4 regions of the Streptomyces sp. DH10 genome follow, and region 4 is predicted to be linked to each of the others. Evidence: riboswitches for the same ligand, from Rfam matches in the RefSeq annotation. Region 4 holds a riboswitch; each other region holds the start of a gene.
What was found. Region 4 has a riboswitch for cobalamin ahead of QC385_RS03035 (ABC transporter substrate-binding protein). Riboswitches for the same ligand answer to the same signal wherever they lie in the genome.
Positions count from the first base shown of each region.

Region 1: linked by a shared signal. The riboswitch ahead of QC385_RS23585 (energy-coupling factor ABC transporter permease) and the one ahead of QC385_RS03035 (ABC transporter substrate-binding protein) in region 4 are both predicted to bind cobalamin.
Region 2: linked by a shared signal. The riboswitch ahead of QC385_RS34715 (ribonucleoside-diphosphate reductase subunit alpha) and the one ahead of QC385_RS03035 (ABC transporter substrate-binding protein) in region 4 are both predicted to bind cobalamin.
Region 3: linked by a shared signal. The riboswitch ahead of QC385_RS37925 (cobalamin biosynthesis protein) and the one ahead of QC385_RS03035 (ABC transporter substrate-binding protein) in region 4 are both predicted to bind cobalamin.

Region 1 is NZ_JARVKU010000011.1:218,361-222,922, forward strand. It holds gene QC385_RS23580 (serine/threonine-protein kinase) at 1-1,229, shown strand, start outside; cobalamin riboswitch at 1,320-1,504, shown strand; gene QC385_RS23585 (energy-coupling factor ABC transporter permease) at 1,535-2,236, shown strand; gene QC385_RS23590 (energy-coupling factor ABC transporter substrate-binding protein) at 2,233-2,601, shown strand; gene cbiQ (cobalt ECF transporter T component CbiQ) at 2,607-3,356, shown strand; gene QC385_RS23600 (energy-coupling factor ABC transporter ATP-binding protein) at 3,353-4,216, shown strand; gene QC385_RS23605 (amidinotransferase) at 4,436-4,562, opposite strand, start outside.
Region 2 is NZ_JARVKU010000022.1:110,351-114,912, forward strand. It holds gene mctP (monocarboxylate uptake permease MctP) at 1-77, shown strand, start outside; gene QC385_RS34705 (GNAT family N-acetyltransferase) at 150-671, shown strand; gene QC385_RS34710 (RNA-guided endonuclease InsQ/TnpB family protein) at 767-1,795, opposite strand; cobalamin riboswitch at 2,079-2,203, shown strand; gene QC385_RS34715 (ribonucleoside-diphosphate reductase subunit alpha) at 2,326-4,562, shown strand, end outside.
Region 3 is NZ_JARVKU010000027.1:62,765-67,326, reverse strand. It holds gene cobN (cobaltochelatase subunit CobN) at 1-978, opposite strand, end outside; gene QC385_RS37930 (cobyric acid synthase) at 975-2,486, opposite strand; gene QC385_RS37925 (cobalamin biosynthesis protein) at 2,483-3,424, opposite strand; cobalamin riboswitch at 3,526-3,666, opposite strand; gene QC385_RS37920 (hypothetical protein) at 3,795-4,016, opposite strand; gene QC385_RS37915 (inorganic phosphate transporter) at 4,051-4,562, opposite strand, start outside.
Region 4 is NZ_JARVKU010000001.1:690,124-694,685, reverse strand. It holds gene QC385_RS03045 (APC family permease) at 1-676, opposite strand, end outside; gene QC385_RS03040 (CoA-binding protein) at 849-1,259, opposite strand; cobalamin riboswitch at 1,356-1,514, shown strand; gene QC385_RS03035 (ABC transporter substrate-binding protein) at 1,598-2,623, shown strand; gene QC385_RS03030 (FecCD family ABC transporter permease) at 2,620-3,633, shown strand; gene QC385_RS03025 (ABC transporter ATP-binding protein) at 3,651-4,430, shown strand.

The DNA of each region.
Region 1 (4,562 bases), on a different contig from region 4:
TGGTCGGTGTCCTGGACTTCGGCGAGTACGACAACCGGCTGTACCTGGTGATGGAGCTGGTCGAGGGCGACAGCCTCGCCCGGGTGCTGTCCGTCTCCGGCGCGCTCCCGGCCGAGCGGGTGGCGGGACTCGCCGCGCAGGCCGCAGCGGGGCTCGCCGCCGCGCACCAGCAGGGCATCGTGCACCGGGACGTCAAACCCGCCAACCTCCTGCTGGACGCGGGCGGGACGCTGAAGATCGGCGACTTCGGCATCGCGCGCTTCCTCGACGACCCGGGCGCCGCGCTCACCGCCACCGGCCAGATCGTCGGCACCGGCCTCTACCTCGCGCCCGAACGCGCCCTGGGCCGGCCTGCGGGTCCCGCCTCCGACATGTACTCCCTGGGGTGCGTGCTCTACCAGCTCCTCAGCGGCCGCCCGCCGTTCCAGGCCGACACCGCCGTCGCACTCCTCCACCAGCATCTCGACAACGTTCCCGTACCGCCCCGCGAGCTCGGTGTCACCGGTCTGCCGCCGGCCTTCGAGAGCTACCTCCTCGCCCTGCTCGCCAAGCAGCCCGAGGACCGGCCCACGGCACAGCAGGCCGCCGAGTGGTTCGCCGGCGGCGCCTGGCAGGGGCTGCCCGAGCCACTGCCGGAGGCGGCGTCCCCGGTGCCGTCCTCCGGGCCGGGACCGTACGCGGCGTCCCCGGTGCCCTCCTCCGGGCCGGGACCGTACACGGCGGCCGGCACCGGCGCCCCGGCCACGTACGCGCTGCCCACGGGGTCTCGCACCGCCCCGGGCGGGCGTTCACGTCGCTCCGCACCCCGTAACGGCCCCGGCAACCACCGGAGGCTGGCCGCGGCGGTGGCCGCGGCGGCGCTGTTCCTCGCCGCGATGCTCGCCGGCATGATGTGGTTCTCGCCCGACAAGACCGCGACGGAGGGTACGGAACCCGACGCGTCGCCGTCCGCGAGCAGCCCGGCCGCCGTCTCGTCCGCCGGCTCCGCCGAGCCCCTCTCCTCCGCCCCGGCGCCCGCCACGACTCCCCCCGCCGGCACAGTGGCCGATGTCACCCCCTCCCCCGCGGCCCCCGGCACCCCGACCTCCGCCGAACCGACGCCCGGCCTCTCGAGCCCGACGCCGGAGGCGATCAGCGACCCGCCGCAGAAGGCGGACAAGCCCAAGCAGGAACAGACTCCGCAGTCCTGGGAGAACGGGGAGGACGATGACGGAGAGGGCGACGACTGAGCCCTCCTGCGCCGGTGTGCGAGCGGTCGCCCCTTCACGCGCCCCCTCGCGCGCCCCCTCGGCTGGCTTGTCATGGCCCTTATCCCGGCATTACTGTCACCACGCCTTGGTGAACGGGAAATCCGGTGTGATGCCGGTGCGGCCCTCGCCACTGTGATCGGGAAGTCCGGCTCCAGCCCTCGCGGGCAGCCACTGGGTTCTCACGAACCCGGGAAGGCGGAGTACGGGCGGTGGGACCCGTGAGCCAGGAGACCGGCCAAGGCGCGTCAACCATCCACGAGGTGCTGGAGAGGGTCTGCTGAGCCATGCACATTGCCGAGGGTTTCCTGCCTCCGGCGCACGCGGCCGCCTGGGGTGTCGCGTCTGCGCCGTTCGTCGTCCACGGAGTCCGGTCGCTCACCCGTGAGGTGCGCGAGCACCCCGAGAGCACCCTGCTCCTCGGTGCCTCCGGCGCCTTCACGTTCGTCCTGTCCGCCCTGAAACTGCCGTCCGTCACCGGCAGCTGCTCCCACCCCACCGGCACGGGCCTGGGAGCCATCCTGTTCCGGCCGCCCGTCATGGCGGTGCTGGGCACGATCACCCTGCTCTTCCAGGCACTGCTGCTCGCGCACGGCGGTCTGACCACGCTGGGCGCCAACGTCTTCTCCATGGCGATCGTCGGCCCCTGGGCGGGATACGCGGTGTACCGGCTGCTGCGGCGGTACGGCGCGCCGCTGATGGTCGCCGTGTTCTTCGCGGCGTTCGTCGCCGACCTGTCCACCTACTGCGTCACCAGCGTGCAGCTGGCGCTCGCCTTCCCCGACCCGGGCAGCGGGTTCCTGGGCGCGCTCGGCAAGTTCGGCTCCATCTTCGCCGTCACCCAGATCCCGCTCGCGGTGAGCGAGGGACTGCTGACGGTCCTCGTGATGCGGCTGCTGGTGCAGTCCAGCAAGGGCGAACTGACCCGGCTGGGTGTGCTCATCGCCGGCAAGCAGTCCCGCGGCGAGACCGAGGCGGTGGCCCGATGAGCAGGAACACGAAGATCAACATCCTGCTGCTGCTCGTCGTGGTCGCGCTCGCCGTGCTGCCGCTCGCGCTCGGTCTCGGCGACCACAAGGAGGAGCCCTTCACGGGCTCCGACGGCGAGGCCGAGACGGCGATCACCGAGATCGAGCCGGACTACGAGCCCTGGTTCTCGCCCCTGTACGAACCGCCGTCCGGTGAGATCGAGTCGGCGCTGTTCTCCCTCCAGGCGGCTCTCGGCGCCGGTGTCCTCGCCTACTACTTCGGCCTGCGCCGGGGCCGGCGGCAGGGTGAGCGGCGGGCGCGGGACCGGGACTCCGAGAGCCCGGCGGCCGGTGCCGCCGAGGAGTCCACGGCCGAAAGGGCCTGAGCCGCGTGCTGCCGATCGACGCGGCGGCGCACAGCAGCCGCTGGCGCCGCCGCCATCCCGTGGACAAGGCCGTGCTCGGGCTGGGGCTGACCCTCCTGGCGATCTCGCTGCCGCCCTGGCCGGGCGCGGCTCTGGTGCTGCTGACCGCCCTGGTGGTGCTGCTGGGTCCGGCGGGCGTGCCCTGGCGGAGGCTGTGGCGGGCCTACCGGGTGCCGCTGGGTTTCTGCGTGACCGGCGCGCTGACGCTGCTCGTGCAGGTCGGCGGGCCGGAGGGTTTCGTGTCCCTGGCCGGCGACGGGCCGCTGCGGGCCGGGGAGTTGCTGCTGCGCACCTCGGCGGCCTCCCTGGGGGTGCTGCTGTTCGCGTTCACGACCCCCATGTCCGACCTGCTGCCGCGTCTGGTCCGGGCCGGGGTGCCGGCGGCGGTCGTCGACGTCGCGCTCGTGACGTACCGCATGAGCTTCCTGCTGCTGGACTCCGTGCGCCGGGTGCGTGACGCGCAGGCCGCCCGGCTCGGGCACACCACGCGGGCCGCCGCCTGGCGTTCGCTGGGCGGTCTCGGCGCCACCGCGTTCGTCCGGGCCTTCGACCGGGCGGTCCGTCTCCAGGACGGTCTCGCCGGGCGCGGTTACGACGGCACCCTGCGCGTCCTGGTGCCCGAGGCCCGCGTCTCCGTCCGCTTCACGGCCGCCAGTTGCGTACTCCTCGCTGCGCTGGCCGTCCTCACCTTCGTACTGGAAAGGCCGCCGGCATGAGCGAGCCCGCCCTCGTCGCCCTGCGGGGCGCGTCCTTCGCCTACGAGGACGGCCCGGCCGTGCTCAGCGGCCTCGACTTCGAGATCCGCGAGGGGCGCGCGCTCGCGCTGCTCGGCCGCAACGGCAGCGGCAAGACCACGCTGATGCGGCTCCTCAGCGGCGGACTGCGGCCTCACGCGGGCCGGTTGACGGTCGACGGGCAGCCGGTGACGTACGACCGCAAGGGCCTGACCCGGCTGCGGACGACCGTCCAGCTGGTGGTGCAGGACCCGGACGACCAGCTCTTCGCGGCGTCCGTCGAGCAGGACGTGTCGTTCGGGCCGCTGAACCTCGGTCTGGACGACACGGAGGTGCGGGCGCGGGTGGCGGAGGCGCTCGCCGCCCTGGACATCACCGCCCTGGCCGACCGGCCCACCCATCTGCTCTCCTACGGGCAGCGCAAACGCACCGCCATCGCGGGCGCGGTCGCCATGCGACCCCGGGTCCTCGTCCTCGACGAGCCGACGGCAGGACTCGACCCCGACGGCCAGGAACGGCTCCTCACCACACTCGACGGACTCCGGGAATCCGGCACCACGGTGGTGATGGCCACCCACGACGTCGACCTCGCCCTGCGCTGGGCCGACGACGCGGCGCTCCTCACCCCGTCCGGAGTCCGCACCGGGCCCGCCCCCGAGGCACTGGCCCGCCCCGAGCTCCTCCGGGAGGCGGGCCTGCGACTGCCCTGGGGTGCCGCCGCGGCGGAACTCCTCCGCGCGCAGGGGCTGTTGACGGGCGCGGAGCCGGGTCCGCGTACGCCCGCCGAACTCGCAGCCCTCGCCGCCGTCGCGGCCGGACGGCTGGGGGCGCACGGAGGCTGAGGGCCGCCCCGCTTCGCCACCACGCGATTGCGGGCTCGTCCCGGGGCCGTCTCGGCCGTGGAGCGGAGGGTGCCGTCAGCCCAGGCCCGGCGGTGTCCGGTCGGCATGCCCAGCTCGCGCTCGAGGGCGGGCCCGTCCATCGGGCCGGCCGGTCACCGTCGGGGACGGCCCGCGCACCTGCCGGCACCGCCGGCAATGGGCGCCGGCGTGTGACGCAGGTCAGTCGAAGTAGGACTGGAGCGAGCCGCGGCGCCGGATGTCGAGCGTGGCGCAGTGGAACGAGCCGCCGAACGGCGCGTAGTGCAGCAGGTCGCACGGGATCGGCTCGAAGCCCCATTTCTCCAGG
Region 2 (4,562 bases), on a different contig from region 4:
AGGACTACACGGCGGACGCGGGCGACCCCGGCGTCCAGGTGGAGCTTCCGCCGGCGACGGCCGGCACCTCGCACTGACTCGCAGGTGACAGCGGGCCGTCGGCGAGAAACCGGCGGCCCGTTGTCATACCCGTCTCGCACACTCGGACCATGGACATCCTCATCCGGCGGGTGAAGCCCGCCGAATACGACGCCCTCGGCGAGATCACCGCCCAGGCCTACCTGAAGGACGGCCTCCTCGACTTCGGGGAGAGCGACGGATACCTCGGCGAACTCAGGGACGTGGCCAAGCGGGCCGCCGCCGCGGACGTCCTCGTGGCCACCCAAGGCGAACACGTCCTCGGTGGTGTCACCTTCGTCCCCTCCGGCGGTCCCATGGCCGACATCGCCCGGCCCTCGGAAGCCGAGATACGGATGCTCGCCGTCGCCCACGAGGCCCGCGGGCGCGGCGCCGGAGAGGCCCTCGTCCGCGCCTGCGTCGACCGCGCCCGTGCGACGGACGGCTGTGTCCGCGTCGTCCTGTCGACACAGCGCACCATGCACTCCGCCCACCGCATCTACGAACGCCTCGGCTTCGTCCGTACCCCGGAGCGCGACTGGAACCCGCTTCCGGAGCTTGCCGACATCACTCTCCTCACCTACGAGTTGACGCTGTCACCTTCTCGGCCCTGAACGGCCGAGCTTGTTGGCTCGGTCGTTCACACCTCGTCGCGCTCCCGACTGCCCCCTACGACAGGACGGTCACGGGTCGCATCTCCCCTCTCCGGTCAGACCGGGTGTGGGACGGGCATGGTGACGAATGCCCACGCCGAGCGTGCGCGGTCGCGCACGTTGACCCCGGCTACGACGTCGGCGGGGCCAGCGAGCCCGCACCGACGACAGCGGAAATAGTCCCGGGTGGGCCGGTTGGCCCGCTCGGTGTGACCGCAGCGCGGGCAGCGCTGCGAGGTATGTCGTGCGTCCACTTCCAGGAATGGCACCCCGGCCTTACGAGCTTTGTAGGCGAGGTGGTGTCCGAGCTGGTGGAAGGGCCATGAGGAGAGGGTGCCCCGCTGGTGACCCCGTAGCCGTACCCGCTCGCGGATCCCGCCGAGGTGCTCGACGGCAATGCCGCGACCGGTGCGTTGGGCAACGGACACGATCTCCTTGCTGATCCGGTGGTTCACATGGGTGGCATGGCGGCGTTCCTTCTGTGCGCGGCGGGTGGCCGAGCGGGTCCGCCTGGCCTGGAGTTCGGCACGTTTGCGGGCCTGCCAGCGCCAGTAGCGGGACAAGCGGCGGCCCTGGTGGTTGGTGCCGTCGCTGGTGGTGGCGAGGTTCACGATGCCCCGGTCGACCCCGATCCAATCGGCAGGCTCGTACACCTCCGGGCCGGGGATGTCGCAGGTGGCGATCAGGAACCACTTCCTGCCGCGCTGGACGAGGTCGCTCTCGCCCTTGCAGTACTGCACGAGGGTCTTGAGCTGCTCGGGGGAGCAGACAAAGCGGATGCCCTTCATCCGCCCGGCGACGGTCCAGATGGACACCGTGCGTGCGTCGTACTGCCACGACAGGCAACGGTCGTCGAACGGCTGGGCCGCCTCCGGGCGGAAGGCGATCGGTGAGCCGACCGCCCTGCGGTGCCGCTTGGAGGTGGGCGAGCCCAGGTTTCCGGCCTGAAGGTTGTCCTTGAGGTTCTCGGCGAAGGCAACCTGCGAAGCGTAGGTGGCGGCCCGGTTGCAGGCGCGCAGGGTCGCCTCAAGCGCCGACGCCTGCTCGGGCGTCGGCAGCAACTTCACCTGCACGACCAGCCTCATGGCATCGGACCGTAGTACGACATCCGCACACACAACCGCTATTCGCCCCGCACTCACCACAGCAGGTGACCCGCGGGACGACTGTTCGCATTCCCCGGCTCCGCCGGGCAGCCGTGGGCGGGCGCCCCTCGCCGGACAAAGAGCCGACGCGGCGACGCTCCGCGTCGCGGCCGACAGGAGGCGATTGCTCCCCGGCGTAAACGCCGAGGCATCCTCGCCAGAAGCGGGTGAAACCGTCGCGGCACTACATCTAGGGGTGCTTTCTCAACCCGGCACAAGATGTATGCTCATGCTCGCTGTCGCCGCAGGGGAATCCGGTGCGAATCCGGAACTGTCCCGCAACGGTGTACTTGTGCGTGTTCGCGCACAGGCTTCAGTCCGAGGACCTGCCGACAGCGCGCCCGGCCGCCCGGCCGGTGCGCCCTGACGTCCGGGCCTCGCGGAGTGGGCCGGTGGACGCGACGCCGCGTGCGCTCGCGTGCTGCCCGCTGCCCTGCGAGGCCCCCGTGCCGAGCGAGGGAGAGCCCCACGTGACCATCGCGCCAGCCGATCCGGTCTCAGCCGCCGAAGAAGAGCAAGACGGTCCTGGTGCCGCGCTGCTGCGGACCCTGACCGAGCTGACCGCCGACCTCCCCGACGCCGACCCCGGCCGGGTCGCCGCCGCCGCGCTGCGCGGCCGGTCCGCGCGGGCCGACGAGTCGGAGTTGCGCGAGCTGGCGACGGAGGCGGCCGCCGGCCTCATCTCCGAGGACCCCGCCTACTCCCGGCTGGCCGCGCGCCTGCTGACGATCGGGATCCGCGCCGAGGCCGCCTCGCAGGGCGTCACATGCTTCACCGAGTCCGTCGCGGTGGGGCACCGGGAGGGCCTCATCGCCGACCGGACCGCCGAGTTCGTGCGCGTCCACGCCGCCCGTCTCGACGCCCTGATCGACACGGCCGCCGACGACCGCTTCGGCTACTTCGGCCTGCGCACGCTGCACAGCCGCTACCTGCTCCGGCACCCGATCACCCGCAAGGTGATCGAGACGCCCCAGCACTTCATGCTGCGCGTCGCCGCCGGTCTCGCCGAGGACGACACCCGCCGCTCCGTCGACGAAGTCGCCGCGCTCTACGGGCTGATGAGCCGGCTCGACTACCTCCCCTCCTCCCCCACCCTCTTCAACTCCGGCACGCGGCACCCCCAGATGTCGTCCTGCTACCTGCTCGACTCCCCCAAGGACGAGCTGGACTCGATCTACGACAGGTACCACCAGGTGGCGCGGCTGTCGAAGCACGCCGGCGGCATCGGCATCGCGTACTCCCGCATCCGTGCGCGCGGTTCGCTGATCCGCGGTACCAACGGCCACTCCAACGGCATCGTCCCGTTCCTGAAGACCCTCGACGCCTCGGTCGCCGCCGTGAACCAGGGCGGCCGCCGCAAGGGCGCCGCCGCGGTCTACCTGGAGACCTGGCACTCCGACATCGAGGAGTTCCTGGAGCTGCGCGACAACACCGGCGAGGACGCCCGCCGTACGCACAACCTGAACCTCGCGCACTGGGTGCCCGACGAGTTCATGCGGCGGGTGAACGCCGACGCGCACTGGTCGCTGTTCTCCCCCGCGGACGTGCCCGAGCTGGTCGACCTGTGGGGCGAGGAGTTCGACGCCGCGTACCGGGCGGCCGAGGCGAAGGGCCTCGCGCAGAAGACCCTGCCGGCCCGCGAGCTGTACGGCCGCATGATGCGCACCCTCGCGCAGACCGGCAACGGCTGGATGACCTTCAAGGACGCCGCCAACCGCACCGCCAACCAGACCGCCGAACCGGGCCACGTCGTTCACTCCTCCAACCTCTGCACGGAGATCCTGGAGGTCACCAGCGACGGCGAGACGGCGGTCTGCAACCTGGGATCGGTCAACCTCGGCGCGCTGGTCGACCAGGCCGGCGGGGACATCGACTGGGAGCGGCTGGACGAGACCGTCCGCACCGCCGTCACGTTCCTCGACCGGGTCGTGGACATCAACTTCTACCCGACCGAGCAGGCGGGCCGTTCCAACGCCAGGTGGCGTCCCGTCGGCCTCGGCGTCATGGGCCTCCAGGACGTCTTCTTCAAGCTGCGCCTGCCCTTCGACTCGCCCGAGGCCAAGGCGCTCTCCACCCGCATCGCCGAGCGCATCATGCTCGCCGCCTACGAGGCCTCCGCCGAACTCGCCGAGCGCAACGGCCCGTTGCCCGCCTGGGAGAAGACCCGTACGGCCCAGGGGGTGCTCCACCCCGACCACTACGACGTGGAACTGACCTGGCCGGAGCGCTGGGCCGCCCTGCGCGAGCGCATCGCCGCGACCGGCCTGCGCAACTCCCTGCTCCTCGCCGTCGCGCCGACGGCCACGATCGCCTCGATCGCTGGCGTGTACGAGTGCATCGAGCCGCAGGTGTCCAACCTGTTCAAGCGCGAGACGCTGTCCGGTGAGTTCCTCCAGGTCAACGCCTACCTGGTGCAGGAGCTGAAGCGGCTCGGCGTGTGGGACGCCCGCAGCCGCGAGGCCCTGCGCGAGGCCAACGGCTCGGTGCAGGACTTCGCCTGGATCCCCGAGGACGTGCGCGCCCTCTACCGCACGGCGTGGGAGATCCCGCAGCGCGGTCTGATCGACATGGCGGCGGCCAGGACCCCGTTCCTGGACCAGTCCCAGTCCCTGAACCTCTTCCTGGAGACGCCGACCATCGGCAAGCTCTCCTCGATGTACGCCTACGCCTGGAAGTCCGGGCTGAAGACGACGTACTACCTGCGCTC
Region 3 (4,562 bases), on a different contig from region 4:
CTTGTGCTTCAACCGCGCGTGCCGTACGGCGATCCCGGCGACCCGCGCGGCCCGCTCCGGGTCGGCGACGTACACGGGCACGTCGTCCGCGCCCTGCTCCTTGAAGGAGAACGGCACGGTGATCAGCCGCCCGTCGAATTCCGGGATCGCCACCTGCATCGCGGCGTCCATGGGGGACAGGGCGGCGTCGGAGGCCTCCCAGGCGCGCCGCGAGGACGTCAGGCACAGCCCTTGCAGCACGGGGATGTTCAGCTCGGCGAGGGCGCCGATGTCCCAGGACTCCTCGTCACCGCCCGCCGAGGCCTGCGAGGCGTGGGTGCCGCCGGCGGCGAGGACGGTGGCGACGAGGGCGTCCGCCCGCCCGAGGATGTCGTACAGTCCCGCGTCGGCGCCGCGCAGCGAACCGCAGTACACGGGAAGCGCGTTGGCGCCCCGCGCCTCGATCGCGTCGCACAGGGTGTCCACGAAGGCGGTGTTGCCGCTCAGTTCGTGCGCCCGGTAGAAGAGCACGCCGACGGTCGGCCGGCCCTCGGTCCGTGCGCGCTCGCCGCGAATGCCGTACTCCGGCATCCGCTGCGGCGCGGCGAAGCCCTCGCCCGTGAGCAGCACGGTGTCGGACAGGAACCGCGCCAGCTCGGTGAGGTTGGCCGGCCCGCCCTCCACGAGGTACTTCAGCGCCTCCGCCACGACACCGGCCGGCACCGACGACTCGGCCATCAGCTCCGCGTCGGGCACCGCCTCGCCGCCCAGCAGCACGGTCGGGACGCCGGACGCCTTCAACGCGGCGAGCCCGTCCTCCCAGGCCCGCTTGCCGCCGAGCAGCCGCACGACGGCGATGTCCGCCCCGTCGAGGAGCGCCGGAAGCTCCTCCTGGACGTCCACGCGGGTCGGGTTGCCGATCCGGTACGAGGCACCGGAGGCGGCCCGGGCCGCCAGCAGGTCCGTGTCGGCGGTCGACAACAACAACACAGTGCTCATGCGGGCGCTCCCGGTGGAATGAAGGGCAGTCCTCGCGGCGCGCCCGACTCGATGAGCCGCCACAGCGCGTCCGTGTCCGCGTGCTGTTCGATCAGGTCGCCGAGCCGGTCGAGCTGCTCCTCGCGCAGCGCGGCGAACGAGGTGTCGGGCGCAGGCACGAAGCGGCGCCCCGCGGCGGCCGCCACCTCGCGCAGGAAGGCCCGCCGGAATCCGTCCGACTCCAGCGAGCCGTGCCAGTGCGTGCCCCAGGTCTGGCCGACCCGGCAGCCGTCGAGGAAGGCCGCGCCCCCTTGGACGTCGGCGACCCCGTGATGGATCTCGTAGCCCTCCACACGCTCCCCGAGGGCCTCGCCCTCCGGCCGCGTCAGGGTCTTCTCGCGGGCGAACCGCACCCGCACGGGCAGGACCCCGAGCCCCTCGACATGACCCCGGCGGCTCTCCACGTCGTCCTCGATGTGCTCGCCGAGGATCTGGAAGCCGCCGCAGATCCCCAGGACGGGCCGCTGCTCGGCGGCCCTGCGCACGAGCGCGCCGGCCAGCCCGCGCTCCCGCAGCCACTCCAGCGCACGGACGGTCCCCCGGGTCCCGGGCACGATGACGAGGTCGGCGTCGGCGAGTTCCTCCGGCCGGTCCACGAACCGCACGACGACACCGGGTTCGGCGGCCAGCGCGTCGACGTCCGTGAAGTTGGACATGAGCGGAACGGCGCACACCGCGACGCGCAGCACGTCCTCGCCGATCGGCGGGGCCACGACGGACTCCCGGACCGTCCCCCGCAGGGAGACGCGCAGCCCGTCTTCCTCGTCGATCCCCAGCCCGTGCCGGAAGGGCAGGACGCCGTACGTATGCCGCCCGGTGAGCCCCTTGAGCATGTCGAGCCCCGGCTCCAGCAGGGAGACGTCGCCCCGGAACTTGTTGACGAGGAACCCGGCGACGCACTCCTGGTCCTCGGGCGACAGCAGCGCCACGGTCCCGAAGAACGAGGCGAAGACACCGCCCCGGTCGATGTCGCCGACGACGAGCACGGGGAGCCCGGCGTTGCGGGCGATCCCCATGTTGACGATGTCGGTCCGCCGCAGATTGATCTCGGCGGGACTGCCCGCCCCCTCACAGATCACCGCGTCATACGTGCCCCGCAACTGCTCCAGGCAGTCCAGTACGGTCCCGAGCAGCTTCTGCTGCCGTCCGCCGTGGTACCCGCGTGCGCTGAGCTCCCCGACCGGCTTGCCCAGCAGCACGACCTGACTGCTGCTCTCGCCGCCGGGCTTGAGCAGCACCGGGTTCATCAGCGCGGTCGGCTCGACGCGGCAGGCCTGCGCCTGCATGGCCTGCGCTCGCCCGATCTCGGCGCCTTCCTTCGTCACGAAGGAGTTGAGGGACATGTTCTGCGCCTTGAAGGGCGCCACCTTGACGCCCTGCCGCACCAGCCACCGGCAGATCCCCGCGGTCACGACGCTCTTGCCTGCGTCGGAGGTGGTACCGGCGACGAGAAGCCCACCGCCCGTCATGACGTACGCCCTTTCGCGATGCGGCGCGCGGCGACACAGACGCCGAGCGCGAGCCAGCCGACACGCCTGGACAGCCGTACGGCCCGTTCGATGTCCCGGGTGGCGACGGCGCGCCCGGCCCCGTTGAGCACGGGCCGGTGCTCGACGCGCCCGCCGTACGACAAGGTCCCGCCCAGCCGCACCCCGAGCGCCCCCGCGAACGAGGCCTCCACGGGCCCGGCGTTGGGGCTCGGATGCTTGGCGGCGTCGGCGCGCCAGGCCCGTACGGCTCCCCGTGGATCGTCTCCCGCCAGGGCCGCGAGCACGGCGGTCAGCCGGGCCCCCGGCCAGCCCGCCAGGTCGTCCAGCCGGGCGGAGGCCCATCCGTAACGCCGGTACCGGGCCGACTTGTGCCCGACCATGGCGTCGAGGGTGTTGACGGCGCGGAACCCGAGGAGTCCCGGCACACCGCCGACGGCCCCCCACACGAGCGCCCCCACGACCGCGTCGGAGGTGTTCTCGGCGACGGACTCGACCACGGCCCGCGCGATCCCGTCGGCGTCGAGCGCCTGCGGATCCCGCCCGCACAGATGCGGCAGCCGCACCCGTGCCCCGTCGACGTCCCCCGCCTCCAGGGCACGCCCGATGGCCCGCGCCTCCCGCGCGAGCGAAGTCCCCCCGACCACGGCCCAGGTGGCGGCACCGGTCAGCGCGGCGGAGGCGACGGCGGAGTCACGCACGGCCCGCGCGGCGACGCTCCCGAGCGCGACGGCTCCTCCCGCGCACACCACGGTGTGCAGCGCGCCCCAGCCCCGGTGGTCCCGCCACAACACCCGTTCCACGGCTCCCGCGGCCCGCCCGAACACGGCGACCGGATGCCCCCGGCGAGGATCGCCGAGCAGCAGGTCACCGATCAGACCGGCGGCGGCGCCGTACGCGAAGACGCGACCGGCACCCATGGGCTCAGCCGTCCGTAGGGGCAGGCAGGGGTGGGGTACTGAACTTCGATCGGCAGCCGCGCATGGCGATATGTCCTCACTCAGGGTGTCCGCGCCCTGGTTCGACTAGACCGGCGGTGAGAGTTCCTGGCTCCCGGGGAATCGCTACCCCGGTGACAGTGGCGGGACCGCGCCGGACTTCCACCGGCTTCCTCTCCTGCCGCCGTTACTGGCCCCGGCAGTCCACCACGGCCGGGAACAGCCGTCAACTTGCCGTTGACCTGCGAGGGGAGACTGTGGAGAAGCCCACACCGCCCCCTGTCACACGAGGACGGGCGGGACAGGACCGAAGTCCTGTCCCGCCCGTCGGGAACCTCGTGCGGTCGGGCCGTCAGGCCACGATCAGATAGATCCCGTACCCCACAGCCGCCGCGCACGCCGCGAAGCACGCGTACGCGCCGGTGACCGCGAGGCCCGCGGATCCGCCCTGGGCCACCGCCCGTTCGCGGCGGGACAGGCCGGTGATGCCGAGGGTGAACAGGGCCACCAGGGCCACGGTGACCACGAGGCTGACGCCGAAGACGGAGCCGAGGGCCGCCCAGTCGATCTTCATATCGGAGACTCTTCCTTGTTACGGGTCGGCGGGGTCAGACCGTGGTGGTCGTCGAGGGCGTCCGCTCGGCGGTGGCCTGCGCCGGGAACGACGGCACCGGGTCCTCCGCCGCCTCCGTTGCCGTGCCGGCCGGCGGCGGCGTCACCGCTGCCATCGCCGTGGTCACCACACCGGCGGGCTCCGCCTCGTCGGTGTCGTTGACGTTGGTGTGGTCGACGACCTCACGCCGCGAGATCTTCCAGATCGCCGCGCTGGAGGCGACGAGGAAGACGGCCACCACCGCGGTGCCCCAGCTGCCGAAGCCGGTGACGTACTCGGCGAGCGCGGCCACCAGGGCCGCTGCCGGCAGCGTCAGACCCCACGCGACGAACATCCGCGTCGCCGTCGACCAGCGGACGACGCCGCCCTTGCGGCCGAGGCCCGCGCCCATCACGGAGCCGGACACGGAGTGCGTCGTGGAGAGCGAGAAGCCGAGGTGCGAGGAGGCCAGGATGACCGTCGCCGCGCTGGTCTGGGCGGCGAAGCCCTGCTGCGGCTGGAGGTCGG
Region 4 (4,562 bases):
CGCCCGCCAGCTGGATCGCCTGCTCGAAGCCCAGCAGGGCGAAGATGATGCCGCTGGAACTGACGGCGCTCAGCACGCCGTGGGCACCGAAAGGCGCGAAGCCGTGCTCGGTGAAGTTGCCCGGGTGGAAGTTGCCGGCCGCGATGATGAAGATCGCGGCCAGCGGCACGGCCACCTTCCACCAGGTGGCGGCGCTGTTGGTGTGCGCCAGGATCCGCACGCCGAGGAAGTTGATGACGACGAACACGGCCATGAGGACGACGGCGACGACGAACCCGCTCGTCGTCAGCGTCCCGTCCTCGGCGTGCTGGAAGCCCTGGGCCCAGTGCCAGTGCCCGGCGTAGCCGATCATGGCCTCGACCTCGATCGGGGCCACGGTCGCCGCCTGGAGCCAGGAGAACCAGCCGAAGGACATGCCGGCGAGACCGCCGAACGCGTAGTGCGGATAGCGCGCAGTGCCGCCCGCGACCGGGAACATGCCGCCGAGTTCCGCGTGCACCAGTGCCAGCAGCACGATCGCGACCGCGCCGATCAGCCAGGACAGGATCGCCGCGGGGCCGGCCGCCACGACCGCCTTCTCGGCGCCGTACAACCAGCCGGAGCCGATGATGGAGCCGACCGACGCCCACATGAGGCCGATCAGTCCGACATCCCGGCGGAGGCCGTCTCTTACCATGAATTCAAGGGCCTCTCATAAATGAACTCGGAGAGTTCGGCGAGCAAGAGGCCTCAGATTAGGAATCGATTATCCGGCGGCAGAAGGCGAGTTGCGCAGCCTTGACCGGGCGCGGGTATTTCCTGGGAAGTGTTTCAGGAATTCTGTAGGCGGCGATGAGGAATCGTTGAGGTCACTGCCCGAGCCGGGGGATCTCGATCGCCGGGCAGCGGTCCATCACCATCTCCAGTCCCGCGGCACGGGTCCGGTCGTACGCCGCCTCGTCGATGACGCCGAGCTGGAACCACACCGCCTTCGCGCCCTTCGCGGCCGCCTCGTCCGCGACGGCTCCGGCGAGATCGCTGTTCACGAACACGTCCACGACGTCCACGTCGAAGGGGATGTCCGCCAGACTGGCGTACCCCTGCTCGCCGTGCACCGTCTCCGCCTTCGGGTGCACGGGCACGACGCGCTTGCCGTAGCGCTGGAGCACGGCGGCGACGCCGTACGCCGCGCGCTGCTCGTTCGACGACAGGCCCACCACGGCCCAGGTGTCGCCGAGCCCGGTGAGGATCCTGCGGACCGTTGCCTCGTCGCCGTACACCGGCGGCCTCCTCGAAAGTCGCGGAAGAACTGTCGTCCGCACAACGACGGACGGTGCGCGGTGATTCCCCGGCGCCCTCCGTGATAGCTTGCCGAGGCCAGTCGAACCCATGTACGTGGGTCAGGGAATCCGGTGCGAATCCGGAACTGACGCGCAGCGGTGAGGGGGACGGGCGGGGCCTCGGCCACTGGACGGCGTGTGACGTCCGGGAAGGCGCCCCGTACCGGACGAACCCGAGTCCGAAGACCTGCTGGCGGCCCCCGCGGCGGTCCGCGGCGGGGGAGCACCGTACGACCGGGCTCCGCGATCGAGCCCTCGACGACTGAGGACTGGTTTCCGTGCCCCTCGCCCGACCTGCCCGACCCGCCCGTGCCGCCGTCCTGCTCGCGGCCGGCTCCCTGCTCCTGACCGGCTGCGGCGACTCGAAGGCCACCGCCGAGAAGGCCGCCGTCACCCTCGACAACTGCGGGCACGAGGTACGCGTCGAGGCCGCGCCGCGACACGCCGTCTCCCTCAACCAGGGCACCACCGAGATCCTGCTCTCCCTCGGCCTCGCCGACCGCCTCGCGGGCACGGCCACCTGGACCGACCCGGTGATGAAGGGGCTGGCGAAGGCCAACGCGAAGGTGCCGCGCATCTCCGACAACAACCCGTCCTTCGAACGGGTCCTGGACGCCGGCCCCGACTTCGTCGCCGCCTCCTTCGTCTCCACCCTCGGCAAGGGCGGCGTCGCCACCCGCGAGCAGTTCGAGAAGCTCGGCGTGCCCACGTACGTCTCCCCGTCGGACTGCGCCGGCAAGGACAACTCCGGGGGCGGCGACGGCGCGCGCGCCAAGGCGCTGGGCATCGACACCGTCTACGGCGAAGTACGCGACCTGGCGACCGTGTTCGGCGTGCGGGAACGGGGCGACAAGCTCGTCGCCTCCCTCCAGCGGCGCATGGCCAAGGCCACACGGGGCGTCGACGCCTCCGACGTCACCCTCCTGTACTGGTTCGCCAACTCCGAGTCGCCGTACATGGCGGGCTGTTGCGGAGCGCCCGGCGTCATCACGCGGGCCCTCGGCGCGAAGAACGTCTTCGACGACACGCACGAGGAGTGGCCGCAGATCAACTGGGAGACGGTCGCCGAACGCGACCCCGACGTCCTCGTCATCGGCGACCTCACCCGCAAGTCGCAGACCGCCGAGTCGGCCGCGAAGAAGATCGCCTTCCTGGAGTCCAACCCGGTCACCAGGAACATGGAGGCGGTCAGGCACAAGCGGTACGTGCTGCTCAGCGGGCAGGCCATGAACCCGACCATCCGCACGGTCGAGGGAGTGGAGAAGGTAGCCGCCGGACTGCGCGAGTTCGGGCTCGTGAAGTGACGGTCCGCGGACCCGCGCTCGGTGTCGCGGGCGCCTTGCTGCTGGTGGTCTCCCTGGCCCTGGCGATCACCGTCGGCCCGGCCGACATCCGGGTCGCGGACGTCTGGTCCGCCGTCGCGGCCCACCTCGGACTCGGCAGCTCGGACCTCACGCCCATCCGCGACGGGATCGTCTGGCAGCTGCGACTGCCGCGCACGCTGCTCGCGGCCGTGTGCGGGGCCGGACTGGCCGTGTGCGGGGCGGTGATGCAGTCGCTGCTGCGCAACCCGCTCGCCGACCCCTTCGTGCTCGGGGTGTCCTCCGGCGCCTCCACCGGCGCGGTCGTGGTCGTCGTCCTGGGCGTGGGCGGCGGCGCCGTCTCGGTATCCGCGGGAGCGTTCCTCGGCGCCCTGGTGTCCTTCGCGCTGGTGCTGCTGCTCAGCCACACACTCGGCGGCACGACCGACCGGGTCGTCCTCGCGGGAGTCGCCGCCATGCAGCTCTTCTCCGCGCTCACCTCCTTCATCGTGATGACCGCCGCCGACGCCGAGACGACCCGGGGCGTGCTGTTCTGGCTCCTCGGCTCGCTCGGCGGCGCGGGCTGGACCGACGTGTGGCTGTGCCTGGCCGTCCTGGCCGTGACGCTGGTGGTGTGCCTGTCGCACGCCCGAACCCTCGACGCCTTCTCCTTCGGGCAGGACGCGGCGGCGGCCCTCGGGGTGTCGGTGGCCCGCACCCGCCTGGTGCTGCTGTGCGTCACGGCCCTGCTCACGGCCGCGCTGGTCAGCTCGGCCGGGGCGATCGGCTTCGTCGGGCTGGTCCTGCCGCACGCCGCGCGGGCCCTGGCCGGTCCGGGGCACGTCCGGCTGCTGCCGGTCACCGCACTCGCCGGTGCGGTGTTCCTGGTGTGGGTGGACACGCTCGCCCGTACGGTCCTGGATCCGCAGGAGGTGCCGGTGGGAGTCGTGACGTCGCTGATCGGCGTGCCGGCGTTCGTGGCGGTGCTGTACCGGACACGGAAGGTGCGGTGAGCGGGGTGGAGGCGGCGGTGAGCGGTGCCGGGCTGCGCGCCGAGAGGGTCGGTCGCCGGGCCGGCGGGCGCCTCGTCCTCGACGGTGTCGTCCTCGCGCCGGAGACCGGCTCCACCGTCGGCGTCCTCGGCCCCAACGGCTCCGGCAAGTCCACGCTGCTGCGGCTGCTGGCCGGGTTGCTCACGCCGACCGCCGGAGTCGTCACCCTCGACGGCACGCCACTGGGCGACCTGCCCCGGCGTACGGTCGCCCGCCGCCTCGCCGTGGTCGAGCAGCAGGCGGACACACAGGTCGAGTTGACGGTCGCGGAGGTCGTACGGCTGGGCCGCGTGCCGCACCGCCGGGCCTGGACGCCGGCGTCGCCGGACGACGAGCGCGCGGTGCGTGGCGCCCTGGAGCGCACCGGCCTCGCCGACCGCGCCGACCAGCCCTGGCACACCCTCTCGGGCGGCGAACGCCAACGGGTGCAGATCGCCCGCGCGCTCGCCCAGGAACCCCGCGAACTCCTCCTGGACGAGCCGACGAACCACCTCGACATCCACCACCAGCTCGACCTGCTCGCCCTGGTCACGGGCCTGCCGGTCACCACCGTCGTGGCCCTGCACGACCTCAACCTCGCGGCGATGTACTGCGACCAGGTCGTCGTCCTGAGCGCGGGTCGGGTCGTGGCGGGTGGTGCTCCGGGCGATGTCCTGACGGAGGAACTCATCGCCGAGGTGTACGGGGTGCGGGCCGCCGTCAGCTGTGAAGGCCCCGAGCGGCGGCCCCATGTGCGGTTCCTGGGGACGCTGGGCTGAGCGGGCCGTGGGCATTCGCGCCATGGGGCCTGACCGACTGATGCCTCCCTGACCGACCGAGGACTCCTCGATGGACGGTCTCCGCCCTGTGACATGGTCTGCCCGGCACGCCATTGGTGGGGCGTTCCCGCC